Regions from separate parts of the Janthinobacterium sp. CG_23.3 genome, predicted to be linked through region 1. Evidence: predicted binding sites of a transcription regulator. Region 1 holds the regulator's gene; the other holds the start of a gene.
What was found. The regulator FNR, encoded in region 1, switches genes on or off when oxygen is low (the NO sensors DNR and NnrR bind a similar motif). The targets are predictions, from matches to a motif close to TTGATNNNNATCAA.
Positions count from the first base shown of each region.

Region 2: the regulator FNR is predicted to act here: its motif matches at 3,918-3,931, upstream of ACFDR9_RS11620 (serine protein kinase).

Region 1 covers NZ_JBJXIB010000018.1:20,657-31,072, forward strand. The annotation lists gene ACFDR9_RS07080 (sigma 54-interacting transcriptional regulator) at 1-73, shown strand, start outside; gene ACFDR9_RS07085 (BON domain-containing protein) at 292-651, shown strand; gene bluB (5,6-dimethylbenzimidazole synthase) at 804-1,457, shown strand; gene ACFDR9_RS07095 (response regulator) at 1,566-5,039, opposite strand; gene ACFDR9_RS07100 (DUF2892 domain-containing protein) at 5,345-5,569, shown strand; gene ACFDR9_RS07105 (sigma-70 family RNA polymerase sigma factor) at 5,556-6,074, shown strand; gene fnr (fumarate/nitrate reduction transcriptional regulator Fnr) at 6,225-6,986, shown strand; gene ACFDR9_RS07115 (FixH family protein) at 7,059-7,583, opposite strand; gene ccoG (cytochrome c oxidase accessory protein CcoG) at 7,601-8,998, opposite strand; gene ccoP (cytochrome-c oxidase, cbb3-type subunit III) at 9,012-9,932, opposite strand; gene ACFDR9_RS07130 (cbb3-type cytochrome c oxidase subunit 3) at 9,925-10,110, opposite strand; gene ccoO (cytochrome-c oxidase, cbb3-type subunit II) at 10,112-10,416, opposite strand, start outside.
Region 2 covers NZ_JBJXIB010000039.1:21,434-31,849, forward strand. The annotation lists gene ACFDR9_RS11610 (SpoVR family protein) at 1-470, opposite strand, end outside; gene ACFDR9_RS11615 (DUF444 family protein) at 467-1,642, opposite strand; gene ACFDR9_RS11620 (serine protein kinase) at 1,718-3,682, opposite strand; gene ACFDR9_RS11625 (selenium-binding protein SBP56-related protein) at 4,106-5,422, shown strand; gene ACFDR9_RS11630 (SCO family protein) at 5,409-6,143, shown strand; gene ACFDR9_RS11635 (EAL domain-containing protein) at 6,199-8,802, opposite strand; gene ACFDR9_RS11640 (Hpt domain-containing protein) at 9,072-9,470, opposite strand; gene zigA (zinc metallochaperone GTPase ZigA) at 9,846-10,416, shown strand, end outside.

The sequences.
Region 1 (10,416 bases):
GCAAAAATACGAACTCACGCCGAGCCTGTTCAGGGCCGACGCCGAGCTTGTCGCCGACGAACGACAGAAATAAGCGCTGTAAAATCAACGACTTGGCGATACGGGTGGAAATGTTGTCGCTGCCAGGCGACAAAAAGCGGCGTAAAACCCGCCGCGGCGGCGGCCGTCGCCGGGGTGAAATACTAAGTCATTGATTTATAAGCGATTTAAATAGCTGGCACGGCGATTGCTATATGTCTTGGTGTGACGCTTCAAACAGTGTTGCTTCAACCACATACGAGAGGATTTACCATGACCATGCAAAAATCGAAACTGCTGAACAACTTCGTTGCCGTCGTCCTGCTGTCGGGCGCATCGATCACAGCTTCCTACGCAGCGGACGCGGAACAAGCCGCTCCTGCGAAGGCGACCCTGCTCGCCGCCAACGCAGCAGTGACCGATGAAGCCATCACCGCCTCGGCCAAAGCGGCCCTGAGCGCGGACGCGCAACTGGCCGGCCTGCCGATCAGCGTCAGCGCCAAAAAAGGCGTCGTCATGCTGCAAGGCGACGTGCCTAGCGCCGAAGCCGGCGACCGCGTCGTCCAATTGGTGGCCTCGGTCGCCGGCGTCAAGGAAGTCAAAAACGACTTGAAAGTCAAAGCCGCCGGCTAAGCGCCGCGGTCGGGCCGCGGCCAGGCCGCGCCCGGTAGTACCCAACCCCCGTCGCGCTGCCGAGCGACGGGGGTTTTTATTTTCGTGGCAAAGATAGGGGGGCGGCGCCGATGCACTAGAATTCGTCCCGTCCCCACGCCACAAGGCCCAGCATGACGCCGAACCAATTCACGCCTGCAGAAATCGCCGCGGTCTACCGCGCCATCCGCGAGCGCCGCGATATGCGCCACTTCAGCGCCGAGGCGCTGGCGCCCGGCCAGTTGGAGCGCCTGATCGGCGCGGCCCACATGGCGCCCAGCGTCGGCTTCATGCAACCGTGGCGCTTCCTGCGCGTCGGCGAGCGCGCCTTGCGCGAGCGCATCCACGCCCACGTCGAGGCCGAGCGCATCCTCACCGCCGAGGCGCTGGGGCAGCGCGCCGAGGACTTCATGAAGCTCAAGGTCGAGGGCATCCTGTCGTGCGCCGAACTGCTGGTGGTCGGCCTGACCGACCAGCGCGAGCAATACGTGTTCGGCCGCCGCACGATGCCGGAGATGGACCTGGCGTCGGCCTCCTGCGCGATTCAAAACATGTGGCTGGCCGCGCGCGCCGAGGGCATCGGCCTGGGGTGGGTGTCGCTGTTCGATCCGGCGCAACTGCGGGCGCTGTGCCACATGCCCGAAGGCAGCAAACCGATCGCGATCCTGTGCATCGCCCCGGTCGCCGAGTTTTACCCGGCGCCGATGCTGGAAACCGAGGGCTGGGACACGCGCCGCGCGATCGGCGAGCTGGTCTACGAAAACACCTGGGGCCAACGTTCCACGTGAAACATCCGGGCCAACCTTGGGGCCTGTAAGTTAGGCGGCTTCGGCGCGGAAACGCTGAAAACCAAGGGCGGTACCCGGGGGCAAACCCTGAGGGTGTGACGGCCGGCGCTACTCCGGCAAGCCGTCGAGCCAGGCTCTGGCGTGCGCCAGCACCAACTCCAGTTCGGCGCCGGCCAGCGCCAGCAGGGCAGCGACCTCGGCGTGGCGCTGCCCGGCGATGGCGCGTTCGGCTTCCAGCGAGGCGCTGATCAGGCGCTTCGTGCCGAGCGTGCCGACCGCGCCGCGCAGGCTGTGCAGCGTGCGCGCGGCGTCGTCGCAGCGGCCTTCGCGCACCGCCAGTTCGGCCTGCCGCAGCGGCGCCATGCCGTTGCCCAGCGCTTCAGCCACCATCTTGCGCAGGATGCCGCGGCCCTTGGCGTCGCGTCCCAGCACGCGCATCAACGGCGCCATCGAGAATACCTGTTCGTCCGGCTCCGGCTTCGGCGCCGGCGCCGGCGCGGCGATGGCGGCCACGGCCGGCGCGGTCGCCGCCCGGCCCGGCAAGTTGCGGTCGATCACCTCCAGCATTTCCTCGACCACCACCGGCTTGGCGATGAAGTCGCTGATGCCGGCGCTGATGCAGCGTTCGCGCTCCGACGCCAGCACCCCCGCCGTCATGGCGATCACCGGCAGCGTCAGGCGCAGTTCGGTGCGGATCAGGTGGGTCGCGCTGAAGCCGTCCATCACCGGCATCTGCATGTCCATCAGCACGATGTGGTATCGCTGCGCCTCGGCGCGCAGCCGCTCGACCGCCTGCAGGCCGTCGCCGACCACGTCCAGCGTCGCGCCCATGTGCTCGAGGATGCCGCGCGCCACCGCCTGGTTCAGCAGGTTGTCCTCGACCAGCAGGAAGTGCACGCCGCGCAGGTGCTGGCCCAGGTTGCGGTTCAAGATCATCTGCTCGTCGCCGCCGTCCGGCGTCGTCAGCGCCTGGTGCAGCGCGTCGAACAGGCTCGAGCCGGTGATCGGCTTCATCAGCACCACGTCGGCCTCGGCGGCGCTGGAGATTTCCTCCAGGCGGTTGCGGGCGAAGGCGTTGACCATCACCACGATCGGCTGCTTCTGGCCGGACGCGGCCTGGCGGATCGCCTTCGCCGTGGCCAGGCCGTCCATCTCCGGCATGTGCCAGTCGGCCAGCACGACGTCGTACGGCGCGCGCTCGGCCTGGCGGCGCCGGTACAGCGCCAGCGCGGCCGCGCCGGAGTCGACCTCGTCGACCTCCCAGCCCCAGGCGTGGATCAGCTTGCCGATCAGTTCGCGGCTGGTGCGGTTGTCGTCCGCCACCAGCAGGCGCAACTGGCCCAGCGCCGGCTTGCGGCGCGCGCCCTCCTGCTCGCGCAGCACCTCGAACGGCAGGCTGAACCAGAAGTTGCTGCCGCCGCCCTCGGCGCTGTCGAAGGCGATTTCGCCGCCCATCAAGCGGATCAGGTGCTTGCTGATCGCCAACCCCAGCCCGGTGCCGCCGAAGCGCCGCGTGATGCTCTCGTCGCCCTGCGAAAAGGCGGTGAACAATTGCGCCTGCTGCGCCGCGCTCATGCCGATGCCGGTGTCGCGCACCTCGAAGCGCAGCCGCGCGCCGGCCGCGTCGCGCCGCTCCAGGCTGACCCCGACCAGCACCTCGCCCAGCGGCGTGAACTTGATGGCGTTGCCGGCCAGGTTGACCAGGATTTGCTGCAGCCGCAGCGCGTCGCCGCGCAGGCGCCGCGGCACGTCGGCGTCGACGCCGATCGCCAGTTCCAGCTCCTTGTCGCCGGCGTTCATCGTCATCGTCGTCGCCAGCGTGTTCATCACCTCGTCGAGGTCGAACTCGACCGGCGCCAGTTCCATGCGCCGCGCTTCGATCTTCGAATAGTCGAGCACATCGTTGAGGATCCCCAGCAGCGACTGCCCCGAAACCCGCACCATGGTCAGGTATTTGCGCTGCTCGGCGGTCAGCGCGGTGTTGCCCAGCAGGTAGGCCATGCCCAGCACGGCGTTCAGCGGGGTGCGGATTTCATGGCTCATGTTGGCGACGAAATCGCTTTTCGCCCGGTTCGCCGCCTCGGCGCGGTCGCGCTCGTCCACCAGTTCGGCGGCGCGGGCCTGCACCTCGACCTGCAGGCGCAGCCGCTCGGCGATTTCGGCGATCACCGCCAGCACCTTGGTGCCCTGGTCGGTTTGCACCGCGCTCAGGCTGACCTCGAGCGGGAATTCGCTGCCGTCCCGGCGCAGGCCGAACAGCGCCTGGCCGCGCCCCATCACGCGCGGCTCGGCGCTCAGGCGGGTGTCGAGGAAGCCCTTGCGGGCGTTGGCGTGGCGGGCCCGGTAGCGCGCCGGCATCAGCGTTTCCACCGCCTGGCCGACGATCTCGTCGCGGCGGTAGCCGAAGTAGCGCTCGGCCTGGCGGTTGAAGGTTTCGACGCGGCCGTCGGCGCCGACGACGACCATCGCGTTCGGCGCGAATTCGATCAGGCTTTGCAGGCGCGCGTCGGCCGCCTGCCGCGCGCTCATCAACTCGTTGAAGGCCATCGTCAGCTCGCCGATTTCGTCGTGCTTGGCCACGCCGATCGGCACGAACTGGCTGGCGTCGGCGCGCAGGCCGCGGATGGCGTCGCGCAGCCGCACCAGCGGCGACAGCAGGCGCAGCGTCAGCCAGCCGAGCGCGGCGGCCGCCAGCAGCGAGGCGAAGGCGCTCCACGCCGCCAGCCGGTACAAGGCGCCGTCGAGCGGCTCGAAGGCGTCGCGCAGCGGCAACGCGGCGCCCAGCGTCCAGTCGGCCGACTTCAGCGTCTTGAAACTGTAGATCATTGCCACGCCCTGGCTGTTGCTGCTGACCGCCGAGTCCGCCCCGTCCTCCTTCAGCGCGCGCGTGGTGAGCGCGTTGGCGTTGGCCGCGCGCGGCTGCAGCAGCCGGCTGGCGTCCGGGTGTAGCACGTACAGCGGCACCGCGCCGCGCGTGATGGCGAAGTAATAGCCGCTCTTGCCGACCTTGGCGCTGCGCAGCCGGCCCAGCACGTTGTCCTTGTACAGGCGCAGCACGCCGATCAGCATGCCGACCACTTCGCCGCGCGCGTCCAGCACCGGGGCGACGAATTGCACGATGGGTTGCTTGCTGGTCTTGCCGAGCACCGGTTCGGCGATCATCGGCCGGCGCGTGCGCAGCACGGTTTTGAAAAAGGCCCGGTCGGAGGCGTCCGTGCCGGCCCGTCCCGGCACCGCCGGCACGTCGGCGATCAGGCGGCCGCGGGCGTCGAGCACCAGCACGTCGTCGAACAGCGTCAGCACCGCCCGCGTCGCGTAGTGGGCCCTGAGCTTCTCCGGCGAATCCATCAGCTCGGGCGGCTGCTGCCTGGCGCTGGCGCCGACGACGTCGAGGAGGATCTGCAACTTGTCGTCGAGTTCGGTCGCGGTACTGCGCACCAGCGCGTTCTGCTGCGCCAGCAAGACCCCGGTGAAGTCCTCGCGCATGCGCTGCATCTGGGCCACGGTGACCAGCGCGATCATGAGAATCGACGTCAGGCTCGTTGCCAGGGCGACTTTCGCTTTGATCCCGAGTGGCTTCATTGCTTTCCTTTATGGACGCCCGCGCGGGCATTCAGGCCGCCCGGGAATTGTGCTATCAATAAGGATACTTAGCAAGCACTACCCTGCCGCGCGGCGGCCGCCAGGATCACCGGCGCCACCGCCGCCGGCCGACCGCCTCGCCGAAGGCGCTGCCGCGGATCGGCCCGCGGCTCGCGATGCCGGGCGCCGCGCCAGCGGGTAGAATGGCGCGGCGCCAGTATATTTTTCTTTCGGCGAATCGAAACCGCCGCGGCCCGCCTCTTAGTAGCCGAGGGATGTCCTCGCCACCGTCGAAAGGGAAAAATATGTTCTATATGAAAAATGTACCGGGTTGGGAGCGGCTCTTGCGCGCCGTCGCCGGCCTGCTGGCGATCGCCTTCGGCGTGCTCGCGCTTGGCGGCGCGGCCGGCGTCGGCCTCGCGCTCGGCGGCGCCGGCCTCGTCGCCTCCGGGCTGTTCGGTTTCTGTCCGATGTGCGCGCTGCTCGGGCGCCGCCTGGACCGCGCCGGCCGCGCCGATGACGCTCGCTGAGCAACACCGACCGGTGCTGGACGCCGCCCACGGCGGCGATCCCGCCGCGCTGGCGCAGTTGCTGCGGCTGTGCCAGCCCGACATCCGCCGCTACGCCCGGCGCTCCTGCCTGCTCAGCGACGTCGACGACGCCGTCCAGGAGGCCTTGTTGGTGCTGTCGCGCCGGCTCGGCTCGGTGCGCCTGCTGGCGGCGTTCTCCGGCTGGTTGTTCAAGGTGGTGCGGCACGAGTGCCGCAAGCTGGCCCGTCTGGCGCTGCGCCACGCTCCCTACGACGACGAGCGCGCCGAACGCTGGCTGGCCGCGCAGGACACGGCCGGCCTGCGGCTGGACCTGGTGAACGCGCTCGAATCGCTGCCGGCCGATTATCTGCACATGATCCTGTTGCGCGATTTCGCCGAGCTGAGCATCGCCGAAATCGCCGCCCTGCTCGGCCTGACGGCGGCCGCCGCCAAGAGCCGGCTGCACTGCGCCCGGCTGCTGGCGCGCGAGTATCTGGTGGGCTGAGGCGGGCGCCTGGCGTCGGGAGCGGCCGCCCCGGCGTAGTTGCCATATAATTAAATCGACCAACCCCGGGTCGTTTAGTGGGCTATTGCCACTTGGTAACGTCGGGATGCGATAAACTCCATGACAGCCTCCGAATAGGTATATCCCGCTATGCTCACAGAACTGCCCGCCCTGACCCTGCCCCGCGTTCCCGTGGAGGTGTTGCGCGCGCGCTGCTCCACCTGCAGCATGCACCAGTTGTGCCTGCCGATGGGCCTGGACATGGGCGATATGGACCGGCTCGACCAGATCATCGGCCGGCGCCGCAAGGTGCCGCGCGGCGCCACGCTGTTCCGCATCGGCGACCCGTTCGTCAACCTGTACGCGATCCGCCTCGGCCATTTCAAGACCTACCAGATCAACGCCGGCGGCGAGGAGCAGATCACCGGCTTCCAGATGGCCGGCGAGCTGCTCGGCATGGACGCGATCAGCGCCGACCGCCACCATTGCAACGCGGTGGCGCTGGAAGACAGCGAGGTGTGCGAAATCCCGTTTTCCAGCCTTGAACAGCTGCTCGGCGAGATGCCGACGCTGCTGCGCCATTTCCACCGCATGATGAGCCAGGAGATCACGCGCGAGCAAAGCGTCATGCTGTTGCTGGGTAATATGCAGGCGACCCAGCGCTTCGCCGCCTTCATCGTCAACCTGGGCTCGCGCTACGAGGCGCGCGGCTATTCGAGCGTCACGTTCCAGCTGCGCATGTCGCGCGAGGAAATCGGCAACTACCTGGGGCTGACCATCGAGAGCATCAGCCGGCTGTTGTCGAAGTTTAAGAAGGAAGGCTGGCTGCGCGTCAGCAACCGCGAAATTGAAATCCTTAATCCGGCCATGCTGAAGGCGATTACCGCCGGTACGCCGGAGGCTTGCGCCTAAGCCGCCGGCGACGCCGGTCGGCTGGCCCACGCCGTGTAACGGAGCTGGGCTAACCGACCTGCGGCAATCCCATCAATCGCTGCGCAGCGCCACGGCGCGCTGCGTCGGCCAGGTCCAACTGCCATCCAGGCGCCAGTCGCGCCGGGCGTTTTCCGCCAGCACTTGCCAGCGGCTGCGCTCGAACAGCGCCAGCGGCGCGCTGAAGTTGCCTTGCGCGTCGGGCTGGACCGCCAGTTTGATGTCCTTCTCCGGTTGCGTCGCATGGGCCAGGTGCAGCAGCAGCGGCGCGCTGTAGGGCAGGCCGTGGCTGTCGATCTTGCCCACCAGCACGGCGTTGGCGGCGTCGTAGCGCAGCGCCGCCGTCAGCCCCAGCGCGCTGGCCGCGCGGTCGCGCCGCAAGTCCTGGTTGATCGCCTTGCCCTTCTTGTAGTAGTCGCCCACCACCAGCGCGTCCTGGCGCGAAAACGCCAGGTAGCCGGTGTAGCTGCCGGCCACTATGACGATGAAGGGGCCGAGCATCAGCAACCACGGCCAGCGGTGCGTGTACCAGGGGCGTTCGGCCGGCGCCAGGGGGCGCAATGGCAATACGTTCGACATGGTTTCTCCTTTATTGCTTAGCGCGGCACAAAGAACACCGCTTTTTCCATCACGTGCAGGCTTGGGTCGTCGAGCGCCGTCAACTCGATGGCGATCTGGTTGGAACCCTTGGCCCCGGCGCCGTGGGCGGCGCGCAGGCGCACCGGCAGCGCCAGCGTTTCGGTGGCGCCGACGCTGACCTCGTCGGGCGTGACCAGCGCCAGGCTCGGCAGGCCCGACACCTTCACCTTGTAGCGGTGCGGCGTCTCCGCGGTGTTCATGATCTGCAGGCGGTAGACGTTTTCGACCATGCCGTCCTCGACTTCGCGCCCCATCGCGCCGCGGTCGCGGATCACGTCCAGCTTGAGCGGCGTGCGCAGCGCCAGCGAGCCGACCACGGCGGCGGTGATGACGGCCAGGATCGCCGTGTAGATCAGCACGCGCGGGCGCAGCGCGCGCTGGCGGATCTGCTCGACGCTGAAATTGTTGGCCAGCGCGTGGTCGGTGCTGTAGCGGATCAGGCCGCGCGGGCGGTCGATCTTGTCCATCACCGTGTTGCAGGCGTCGACGCAGGCGGCGCAGCCGATGCATTCGTACTGCAGGCCCTGGCGGATGTCGATGCCGGTCGGGCACACCTGCACGCACAGGGTGCAGTCGATACAGTCGCCCGTCTTGGCGGCGACGGCCGGCGTGGCCTTCTTGTTGAGCGCGCCGCGCGGCTCGCCGCGCTTGACGTCGTAGGTGATGATCAGCGTGTCCTGGTCGAACATCGCGCTCTGGAAGCGGGCGTACGGGCACATGTATTTGCAGACCTGCTCGCGCAGCCAGCCGGCGTTGCCGTAGGTGGCCAGCGCGTAGAACAGCACCCAGAACCATTCCCACGGCCCGAAGCTGAGCGTGGCCACCTCGTGCGCCAGCGTGTGGATGGGCGTGAAATAGCCGACGAAGGTGAAGCCGGTCCACAGCGCCACCGCGCCCCAGGCCAGGTGCTTGGCGGTTTTCTTGGCCGCCTTGCGCAGCGACGGCCCCTGCTTGTCGAGCAGCATGCGGGCGCTGCGCGTGCCCTCGATGCGGCGCTCGATCCACAGGAAGATTTCGGTGTACACCGTTTGCGGGCAGGCGAAGCCGCACCAGACCCGCCCGGCGATCGCCGTCACCAGGAACAGCAGGTAGGCGCAGATGATCAGCAGCGCCGCCAGGTAGATGAAGTCCTGCGGCCACAGCACCACGCCGAGGATATAGAACTTGCGCGTGCCGAGGTCGAACAGCAGGGCCTGGCGGCCGTTCCAGCTGAGCCACGGCAAGCCGTAGAACATCAGCTGGGTCAGCCAGACGCAGACCCAGCGCAGGCTGGCATAGCGGCCCTTCGCCTCGCGCGGATAAATCTCCTCGCGGGCCGCGTACATCTTGATCACTTGGGGGGCGGGATCGCTCATGGCTGCTCGCCTATCAAGGTTGCGGGTTCGACAGGCTCCACACGTACGATGCCAGCACATGTACCTTGGCCTCGCCGAGGAAGTCGTCGAACGCCGGCATGGCGTTGCTGCGGCCCTTGCGGATGGTTTCCATGACGGTGTCGGCGCTGCCGCCGTACAGCCAGATCTTGTCGCTCAGGTTGGGCGCGCCCAGCGCCTGGTTGCCGGTGCCGCCGGCGTTGTGGCAGGCCATGCAGGCGCCGAACTTGTTTTTGCCGAACACCACCTTGATCGGGTCGGCGGTCGAGCCGGACAGGCTCAGCACGTAGTGGGCGACGTTTTCCACGTCCTTGTCGCTGCCCAGCGCCGCGCCCATCGGCGGCATCTGGCCGTTGCGCCCGTGCAGGATGGTGGTCTTGATGATCTCCGGCGTGCCGCCGTACAACCAATCCTTGTCGGTCAGGTTCGGAAAGCCCTTGTTGCCGCGCGCGTCCGAGCCGTGGCATTGCGCGCAGTAGGTCAGGAACAGCCGCTCGCCGACGGCGTGCGCGGTCGGGTTGGCCGCCACCGTCTTCAGGTCCTGTCCGAGGAATTGCTTGAACAGGGGGCCGTAGTCGGCGTCGGCCTTGTCCAGCTCGCCCTGGTACTGGCCGCTGGACTTCCAGCCCAGCTTGCCGGCGTAGGTGCCCAGGCCCGGGTAGAGGAACAGGTAGGCCAGCGCGAACACGATGGTGATGTAGAACAACCACATCCACCAGCGCGGCATCGGCGTGTTCAGCTCGGTCAAGTCCTCGTCCCAGATGTGGCCGGTGGTACCGACCGGGCCGTCGTGGTCCTTCAGCGCGCCGACCTTGTGGGTCGACTGCGAGTACAGCAGCACGCCGCAGCCGAAGATGCCCAGCAGCGACAGCACGACGATGTAGATGTTCCAGAAACCGCTGGTGAAGTCAGACATGGCCGCCCTCCCCCACGACGATGTCGGCGGCGTCGTCGGCGAACGGCAGTTGCGCGGCGCTGTCGAAGTCGCTGCTGCGCCGGGTCACGAAGGTCCACCACAGGATGCCCAGGAAGGTGGTGAAGGAAACCACCGTCATGACGCTGCTGGCGCTGTCAAAGAGGTTCTCGATTGCCATGCTAGTTCCTTGTCTTGATTAATGTGCCCAGGCCCTGCAGATAGGCGATCAGGGCGTCTTCTTCGGTCTTGTCCACCAGCGCGGCCGGCGCGGCGGCGATCTCGGCCTCGCTGTACGGGTCGCCCAGGCGTTTCAGCGCGCGCATTTTCGGCGCGATCTCGGCCGGCACCAGGGCGGTTTTCGCCAGCCATGGATAGTTCGGCATGTTCGACTCGGGCACCAGGTCGCGCGGCTTGTTCAAATGGGTTTTGTGCCATTCGTCGCTGTAGCGCCCGCCCACCCGCGCCAGGTCGGGGCCGGTGCGTT
Region 2 (10,416 bases), on a different contig from region 1:
GCGTCCAGCACCGCCTCGACGCGTTCCTGGCCGTGGCGCGACAGGGCCATTTCAATGCGGTGCGCCCTGGCCGCGCTCTGTTCCAGGATCTGGCCGCCGGCCATCGCCATGAAGCGGTTGAACAACTGGTTGTTCTTGGCAAAGTCGGCGTGGCCCAGCACGTGCGCGGTGACGAGGGTGTTCTCGGCCAGCGAGTTACTGTCGACCATGTAGGCGTGGCAGGGGTCGCCGGGGAACATGACCTCGAAGATGCGCGAGTTGCCCATCTGCTGGTGCACCAGTTGGTGGATGTAGCGCACGCCGAACGACCAGTGCCGCATCCTGACGGGCAGGCCGTAGACGGCGATCTCGGTCATGAAGCTGGTGGGCACCATTTCAAAGTCGACAGGATAGAAATCCAGGCCCAGTTCCAGGGCCAGCGCTTCGATGCGGGCGCCGTACTCGGCCAGTTTGCCAGGGTCGTGTGTCATGGCTTGCCGTCCTCCGGTTCAATTTGGTGCACGAAAAACTTGCGGATGGCGCGCCAGACGTCGTCGCTGTTGGCCAGCACGCTGCTATAGATTGGCAAGCCGCGGTGGCTCAGTTCGTTGCACAGGCGCCGCATTTCCGTTTCCAGCGAGCGCGGCATGCCCGGCACCGTTTCGACGTAGCCGGTGTAATTGAGCACCCCGGCCAGTTCGGCCAGCGCGGCGCCGGCGGCGGCGCGGTCCTCGGTGAAGTTTTCGCCGTCGGACGCGTAGAACATATAAGCGTTGTACTGGCCGCCGTCGTATTTTCCGCGCATTAACTCGCGGGTCAGGCGGAAGGCGCTTGAGGCGATGGTGCCGCCGATGCCCGTGACCTGGAAAAACTCGTTCTCGGAAAACTCCCACGCCCGCGTGGTGTGCGCGATGAAGCGGGTCTCGACCTTCGCGTAGCTGCGCCGGATGCCTTGCAAGGCAAAGAAAAAGAAGGACTTGGCGAGCTTGCGCTCGGCTTGCGTCATGCTGGCCGAGACGTCGACGACGAAGAACACCACCGCGTTCGAGCTAGGTTTGGGTCGCATCACCAATTGGCGGAAGCGCAGGTCCTCGTTGGTAAAGGCGACCGGATTGTCCTGCATCGCCCGCCGTTTGATGGCTTCCTTGACGGTGCGGCGCCGGTCCAGACGCGAGCGCGCGCCGCGCTTGTCCCAGCCCTCGCGCACCAGTTCGTGCTCGTCGATGACGGTGTTGTGCTTCGGCTTGAGCAGCGGCAGCTTGAGTTCGTCCCACAACCAGTCCATGATGTCGTCGATCGAAAACTCCAGCAGCAGCCGCACTTCGCCGTCCTGATTGCCGCCGCCGTCCTCGTCCTGGCCCGGTTCGCTGCCCGGGTGCGCCTGGGCCGGGCGCAGCACGTCGCCGGGCTGGCCCTCGCCCTGGCCGGCGCCGCTCGCGCTGCGCGTGTCGGCCAGGCGGAAACGGGCGTGCTCTAGCAGGCGCACCGGCACCTGCACGGTGCGGTCCTGCGGCCCCGTAATCAGGTCGGGGCCGGCGATCAGGTCCGGCAGGTGCGCCTGCACCGCCTCGCGCACCTTCTGGTTGTGCCGCAGCCAGTCGCGCGCGCCGCGGGAAAACAGGTCGTACCATGTGTGTTGCGTGCTACCTCCGGTCTGGCTCACTGTGCGCCTCTTCATCTGTTGGGAACGTCGAAAAAGCTACTGCGCTCGCCGCGTCTTTTTTCAAGGTCCCCGTGATCATTCCTGCGCCAACAAAGTGGTGACGTAGTTGAGCGCCTCGCGGGCGCTGTGGCTGTCGTAGCCGTATTCATCGACCAGCCGTTGCTCGACGGCCGAAATCTTGGCCTTGACCTCCTCGTCGGGGCGCTTGGCCGAACTGACCAGCCGCAGCACGTCGCGCCTTTGCTCGAACAAATACTGCTGCACCGCGTCGTTGAGCTGGATGTGGCTGCCCAGCCCGAATTTTTCGCCCCGTTTATAGGCCCCCATCGCCTTGCGCACCACCTCTTGCCGGAACGACTGCTTGCCGGAGTCGGAAATGTGTATTTTTTCCTCCACGGCGCGTAGAAAACGCTCGTCGGGCCGCCTTTCCTCGCTGGTGATCGGGTCCTTGATTTGGCGGTTGTCGAGCATGGCCTCCACCTCGTCCAGATACTTGTTCAGTAAATCTTGTGCTTCCTGCTCGAAGGACACGAACAAGGCCTTATGGACGTCTTCCTTGACCCAGCGGTTGTAGAAGTCCTTGCGCGTGAGCACCAGATAGTCGACCCATTTGCGCTTGCGTTTGGGTTCGATGCGGGCATCGCTTTCAATGCCGTCCTTCAACGCGAGCAACACGTCCATCGTGCTCAAGCTCCTCTGGTTCGATGCGATGATGGCGTTCGACAGCGCGTTGATGACGAAGCGCGGCGAAACGCCGGCCAAGCCCTCGTCGGGCGCCTTGTCCTTGTCCTTGACCCGCCGGGCCTCGGCCCGGTTGACACCATCGACCTCCTCATTAGCATAGATCCTGACTTTTTTAACGAGTTCCGCCTCTTTTTCCTCGCCTTCCTGCATGCGGCTGAGGATGGCGAACACGGCCGCCGCGTGCAGCACGTGCGGGTCGAGGTGGACGTCGCGGAAGGCCGGCGCCGCCGACAAGATCAGCTTGTGATAAATGCGCGCCTCTTCCCGGTAGTTGAGGGTGTACGGCACTTGCACGATGACCATGCGGTCCAGCAAGGCCTCGTTCTCGCTTTCCTGAAGGAACTTTCGGAACTCGGCCAGATTGGTGTGCGCCAGTATCGTTTCGTCCAGGAAAATCAACGGAAAGCGCGAGACCTTGACGTTCTTTTCCTGCGTCAGGGTCAGCAGCAGATACAGGAACTCGCGCTTGACCTTGAGGATCTCGATCATTTCCAGCATGCCGCGGCTGGCCGCGTATACCGCGCCGGACCAGGACCAGGCGCGCGGGTCGCCCTCGTCGCCGTATTCGGCGACCTTGGACAGGTCGACCGAGCCGACCAGGTCGGCGAGGTCGGCCGTGGTCGGGTCGTGCGGCGCGTAGGTGCCGATGCCGCTGCGGCCGGCCTCGGAAATGTAAATGCGTTCGACCGGCATTTGCAGGAAGTCGCCGCTGTACTGTTGTTCCAGGCGGGCGCGGCAGTGCGGACAGACCTCGCCGATGATTTCGACGCCGTAGGTGTCGCGAAAGCCGGCGCGCATCGTGTGCGGCACCAGGTGCAGCGGCGATTCATGCACCGGGCAGCCGGCGATGCCGTACAGCGCGCCGTCCTCGGTGTAACTGTATTCCTCCAGGCCGCGCTTGAGCAGGATCACCAGCGTCGACTTGCCGCCGGACGGCGGACCGAGCAGCAACAGCAGACGCCGTCCGACCTCGGAACCGGCCGCGGCCGCCTTGAAGTAGGCGGCGACGCGGTCGATCGCGTCCTCCACGCCGAACAGTTCGTCGGCGAACAGGCGGCAACGGAAATGCCCGTCATCATCCTCGTAGCCGCTCCAGCGGATCATGTCCCAGATGTATTGGTGCGAACTGCGCGCCAATTGGCACGGCGCAGCCGGCAGCACCTGCTCGATGAATTGCGAGAAGCTGCCGGACCAGTGGCCGACCCGGTGTTCCTGCGTGAATGCAACCAGGCGGTCCAGAAAGTGTACGCGCGGATCGACTTCGGCGCCTGGAATTTCATCTCGGTTAATCGTCACATTTGCTCCCGACATCAATTAGCGTATCAAGGTGGCCGGTCTCCCGGTGTGCTTAAAGTATATGGCGCTCGATGCCGCCTAGCGCATGATGTCCGTCAATGAGACGGGCGGAACCAGCCTTGCCAGGGGGCTCATTTTGTGCTGAGTCCGGCATTTTTTGCGGCCTCGACCGCAGCGCCGGGAACGTATTTTCCGCGCTGAAACGGTAGGTCCCGGCCAGCCCGAGCAGGCTGGTTCGATCCACGTCAATGCGACCGTCCAAGGAAGCTGCACAGTGGCCGGGTGGGCCGCCCTGTTCGGCTCAAGCGTGAAAAATGGGGTATATTCGGCTGTACCTGTTGTATGTCTACTATCGAGCGGATTGCATCATCGACCCGGCTGCCGACCTGGCAAGCCGGGCTTGCCTATACTAAAAGGGAAGCCATGAAGACAACTATATCCAGACCGCGCCGACTCGCCATGTGTTTGTACATCGCCTCCTTGCTGTCACCGCCGGCGGCGCGCGCCGACGAGACCTGCAATTCGCCCTATATGACGAATCTGATCAAGGGCCAGGAAGACTATATGCATGTCTGGACCCTGGGTGTGGCGGGCATGGGCGACGGCGCCGACAAACTGGTGACGATCGACGTCAATCCGCGTTCGAGGAAATACGGCAAGGTAATCGCCTCGGTGGCGGTCGGCGGCCGCGGCGAGGCGCATCACATGGGCTTTACCGACGACAGGAAATATTTATGGGCCGGGCGCCTGGAGGACAGCAAGATCTTCGTGTTTGACATCGGAACCGACCCGTCCAGGCCGCGGCTGGTCAACACCATCGCGGATGTGGCACAAAAAACCGGTTTCGTCGGGCCGCACACCTTTTATGCCTTGCCGGGGCGCATGCTATTGGGCTTCTTGTCCGGCAAGGATCATGGCGGCGTGACGGGCATGGCGGTCTACAACAACAAGGGCGATTACGTGGCGCGCTATCCGATGCCGGTGGGCAAGTCCGCGGCCGGCACCGGCGACGGCTACGGCTACGACTTGGCGGTCAATCCACAGAAGAACGCGCTGCTGAGTTCCAGTTTTACCGGGCTGACGAACTACATGGCCGATCTGGGGAAACTGATCAAGGATGCCGCCGCGATGAAGCAGTTCGGCAACACGATGGTGTTGTGGGATTTGAAGGCCATGACGCCGAGAAGAGTGCTGGAGGTTCCCGGCGCGCCGCTGGAAGTGCGCTGGTCGTTGCGCGAAGGGGAGAATTGGGCCATCACCGCCACCGCGCTGACTTCCAAGCTGTGGTTGGTGAACCAGGACGCCGCCGGGGCCTGGCAAGCCGCGGACGTGGGCAACATTGGCGATCCGGCGCAGATTCCGTTGCCGGTCGATATATCCATCGCCGCTGACGGCAAGCGTCTGTGGGTCAATACCTTTATGGACGGCAAAACCCGCTTGTTTGACTTGAGCAATCCGCGCGCGCCTGTGCAGATTTATGAAAAGATCACGGGCAAGCACGTCAACATGGTCAGCCAAAGCTGGGACGGCAAACGCGTCTACATTTCGACCAGCCTGCTCGCCAACTGGGATTTGGGCAACGACGACCAGTTTGTAAAGCTGTATAACTGGGACGGTAATGAACTCAAGGAACAGTGGAAAATTGACTTCTACAAAGAAAAACTTGGCCGGCCGCACCATATGAAGCTTAACGCGGAAGCCAACCGTGGCGGGGTGCCGAATATGGTTGCGGCGCGCTAAGGCCGTGCCGGTGCTGTGGAAACGCTGCGCCGGCCTGTTGTGCTGCTGGGTGGCCGCGGCGGCCGGGGCGGCGCCGGCAAGTTCGCCGCCGCAACTGTTCACCGCCCCGGCCGCCGGCAGTTATGCGCTGCAGTCGATACAGCCGGCACCCAACGGCCGGGTGCTCGACAGCGCCGGCGGCGCCGCCGATTTCGCGCGCTTCAGCAAGGGGCGCGTGACCTTACTCAGCTTTATCTACACGTATTGCAGCGACCCGCTCGGTTGCCCGCTCGCCTACGCCATCATGCACGATTTGCGCCAGCGCCTGCTGGCGCAACCGGCGTTGGCGCGGCGCGTGCGCTTCGTCAGTCTCTCTTTTGATCCTGTCAACGACACCCCCGAGGCCATGCGGCGTTACGCCGGGCGCCTGGCCGACGTCGGCAATACCTTGCAGTGGCACTTCCTGACGACGCAGTCGGTGCAGCATTTGAAACCACTGGTCGACGGCCTCGGCCAGAGCGTGCAAGTGCAGCTCGACAGCCGGGGCCGGCCGGGGCGCCTGTTCAGCCACATGCTGAAGGTGTTCTTGCTGGACGCCCGCGGCGAGGTGCGTGAAATCTACTCGACCGCGTTCTTGCAGCCCGATGTGATGTTCAACGACATCGAAACTCTACTCATGGAGCAGGATCGCGCCGGACGGAAGCGCTTGGCGGCGGCGCGCCGCTGGCAAACAAAACAGTAATGGTTACAGGCGGCACCTTCAACGTCAACGTCAACGTCAAGCGATCCGCGGTAGCCTAGCTCGACGCGGCCGCATCGGCGCCGCCATTGCCGGTCGCCTCCGGTTCGCCGCCGCCAGAGGCGCAGGGTGGCAAACCGTGCAACAGCCAGTAATGGCGGAAGGCCTCACGTATGTTTTCGCGCAAGTCCTTGTTGTCCCACGGCTTGGTGTAGAAGCGGTAGATGGCGCCGCAGTTGATGGCTTCCTTGATCGATTCGAGGTCGGCGTAGCCGGAAAGAATGATTCGGAAAGTGTCAGGATACATCTCCTTGACCCGGTCGAGGAACACCGTGCCGTTCATATTCGGCATGCGCTGGTCGCACAGGATCACTTGCACCGGGTGCAAGGCCAGCAGTTCGAAGCCCTCGGCGGCCGAGTTCGCCGCCAGGATCTCGTAGCCGTCCTGGCGCAGCAGCCGCCGCAGCGCGGTCAGCACGTGGCTCTCGTCGTCGACCAGCAGGATGGTGCGGCGCGGCCACAGTGGCTCGGTCCGCGCCGTGGCCAGCAGCGTATCTTTGGACAACAGCGCCTCGAGTTGCGCCACCGGCAGCGGCGGGCTGAAATAGTATCCCTGGATCTGGTCGCAGCGATGGCGCCGCAGGTAGGCCAGTTGCGCCTCCGTCTCGACGCCCTCGGCGATCACGCCCAGCTTCAGGCTGTGCGCCATGCCGATAATAGCCAGCGTAATGGCGGCGTCGTCGGGGTTGGTGGTAACGTCGCGGATGAAGGCGATATCGATCTTCAGCTTGTCGATGGGGAAGCGGCGCAGATACGCCAGACTGGAGTAACCGGTGCCGAAATCATCGATGGAGAGCTGCACCCCGCGCCGTTTCAGGTTTTGCAACGTGGCGATGGTGCGCTCGGTGTTCTCCATCATGGTGCTTTCCGTCAGCTCCAGCTCGAGCAGGTCGGCCGGCACGCCGTGGTCGGTCAAGGCGCGCAGCACGTCGTCCTCCAGGTCGCCTTCGCAGAACTGGCGCCCGGAGACGTTGACGGAAATTTGCATCGGTCCGACCGCCGAGCGCAGCCACAGGCCGATCTGCCGGCAGGCCTCGGCGATGACCCAGCTGCCGACCCGCGCGATCAGGCCGGTTTCTTCCAGCGCCGGAATGAAGGCCAGCGGCGACACCAGGCCGTGGCCGGGTCGTTGCCAGCGCAGCAGGGCTTCGACGCCGGAGGTGCGGCCGCTGTCGAGTTGCACCTTGGGCTGGTAGAACAGCACGAATTCCTGGTTGTCGATGGCTTTGCGCAGAGCCTGCTCCAGGTCGTTGCGCTCCAGCACCTCGCGGTTCATCTGGGTGGTGAAAAACCGGTAGGTGTCGCGCCCGGCCAGCTTCGCCCGCGCCATGGCGGTGTCGGCGTATTTCATCAGCGTTTCCGGCGAATTGCTGTCGTCCGGACTGAGGGCGATGCCGACGCTGGCGCTCAACGCCACCTCCTGCCCGTTGAGCATAAAGGGTTGCCGCAGCATGTCGCGGATCTCGCCGGCCAACTGGGAAGCGCCCTGGCGGTCTTCGCGCAAGGTCAGGATCACGCCGAACTCGTCGCCGCCCAGGCGCCCGACGCTGTCGCACAGCCGCACGCATTCGGCCAGGCGGGTGCTGAACTGGCCGAGCAACTCGTCGCCGGCGGCGTGGCCCAGCGTTTCGTTGACGTTCTTAAAATGGTCTAGGTCGATCAACAACACCGCCACCTCGGCGCCGCTGCCCGCCACCTGGCCCAGGGTGCGCTTGAGCGTCGCATAGAACAGCATGCGGTTGGGCAAGCCGGTCAGGATGTCGTAGTGGGCCAGGCGGTGCAGGCGCTGTTCCGCCTCTTTGCGCGCGCCAATGTCGCGCACCACGCAGACAATAATCCAGTCGTCGTCGACCAGTTGGGCGTGGTGGCGCACCTCGACCTGGACCAGCGTGCCGTTCTTGCGGCGCATAGACGTTTCCACCAGGTCGTTGACGCTGTCGCCGGCGATGACGGTGTCATACAGGCGGCTCATCTCCTGCGGCGCCACGCCGCGCAGTTGTGCCGGCCCCATCTGCAGCAATTCCGCGCGGGAATAGTCGAGCATATTGCAGGCGGTCGCGTTGACTTCAATAAACAGCATCGTGCCGCGCCGCACCAGCATGATGGCGTCGGTGGTGGCGTCCATGGCGGTGCGAAAGGTTTGCAGGTCGGCGGTGCGGGTGCGCACCTCGCGCTCGAGGATCGCGCTGTGGTTTTGCTGGAAGTCGCTCAAGGCCTTCAGGCGCAACAAGTTGCGCACCCGCAGGCACAGCTCCGTGCGGTCGATCGGCTTGCACAAGACCTCCTCGACGCCGGCGTCCAGCCCGGCAAGGCGCGAGCCGTGGTCGATCAGCGCGGTGACGATGATGATGGGAATGTGCCGCGTGGCCGGGTTGGCCTTGAGTGCGTTGGCGACCTGGTAACCGTCCATGCCCGGCATCATCACGTCGAGCAGGATCAGGTCCGGCGGGGCCAGTGCGACCGCCGCCAGCGCCGCCGCGCCGCTGGAGACGCAGCTGGTGCGATACGACTCGGCCTGTAGCTGCGCTTCGAGCAGCAGGCAATTGACCGCTTCGTCGTCGACGATGAGGATGCTGGCGGGCGCTGCGTCGGGGAAGGTCATATCGCCCTACCGACGAACGGCCAAAGGCCCGGCAAGCCGTGGGCATGTGGGTGCTGGTCGGGACAAGCGGCGCTCGGCATAAACTTTTCCCTTATTAAAACCAACTTCTACACGCCGCATGGCCGGGAACGTGCCGGATTCGCCAGCTTGCGCCAACTCGCACAAAAATAGTATCAGGGCGTGTAGGAATACTCAATAAGTTTGCGTCTCCGCAAAGCATTGTTGCAAAAAGTAATAACTGGATGGCCGCCGCCTGATCGACCGCCGGCCTAGCCAGCCGCTTGAACCGGGTTTGCGGCCAGCCAGGCATGGGCTTGCTCCATCGCAAGCGCGTATTCCCGCTCTACGCCGAGCAGCAACAGCGGCAACTGGTCGCCGCGTTGTTCCAGCATCGCCACCTCCAGCGCCAGCGCAGCGTTGACGAAGCGCTTGGTGCCCAAGGTGCCGATGGAGCCACGCAAGCCGTGGAAATAGCGCGCGGCCTGCTCGTAGCGGCCCTCGCGCACCGCCGCGGTGGCCAGCGCCATCGGCTCGGCGGCGCCGGCCACAGCGTCGCGGACGATCTTCGTCACCACCGCCAGCGCCTTCTGGTCGCCGCCCATGTACTTGACCAGGGTATCGACCGTAAAAATCGTCGCCTCTTCCTGACTGGCTTGCGTAACGGACATTGCAACTCCTTGTATACGTTAAATCTCCATTGACCGGCGCGGAAGCCGGACCCGCCGCGCCGGTCTACTCTCGCCGCCCATTGCGTGCGCACTATGCCGATAGCAAGGGAGCTGGGCGATACCGCGACAGGCGGGGCGCCACTAGAGATGGCCATGCGGCAAGCCATCATGCACATCATACCGCTTTATACGGCAACTCTTTAGCACACTCTCATTGGCTGTGCCGGGCGCCGAACATTCGGCAACGAGCTTACGCCGCAGGCCTGCATGTTTACCACGTTGAAATCCGGCAAATGCAAGCCATTTGCATTATAATTCAACAAATGCAACTATATTGCATTGGCATTCCGCCTCCGTTTTTTATGGGACTCCACCATGCTCCACACCAAATTGCCTGTCACCGTACTGTCCGGTTTTCTCGGCGCAGGGAAGACCACCTTGCTCAACCACGTCTTGCGCAACCGCGAGGGCAAGCGGGTTGCCGTCATCGTCAACGATATGAGCGAGGTGAATATCGACGCTGCGCTGGTGCGCGACAGCGCCCACGCCGCCGGCGCCGCGCTTTCGCGCACCGAGGAGCGGCTGGTGGAAATGTCGAATGGCTGCATTTGCTGCACCTTGCGCGACGATCTGCTGCTGGAGGTGCGGCGCCTGGCGGCCGAACAGCGTTTCGACTACCTGTTGATCGAGTCGACCGGCGTCGGCGAACCGATGCCGGTGGCGGCCACCTTCGACTTCGAGGACGAGCACGGCGACAGCCTGAACGACGTCGCCCGCATCGATACGATGGTAACCGTGGTCGACGCCGCCAATCTGCTGGCCGATTTCGGCAGCGAGGATACACTGGCCGAGCGCGGCGAGACCGCCGGCGAGGAGGACGAGCGCCAATTGGCCAATTTGCTCACCGATCAGATCGAGTTTGCCAACGTCATCGTGGTCAACAAGA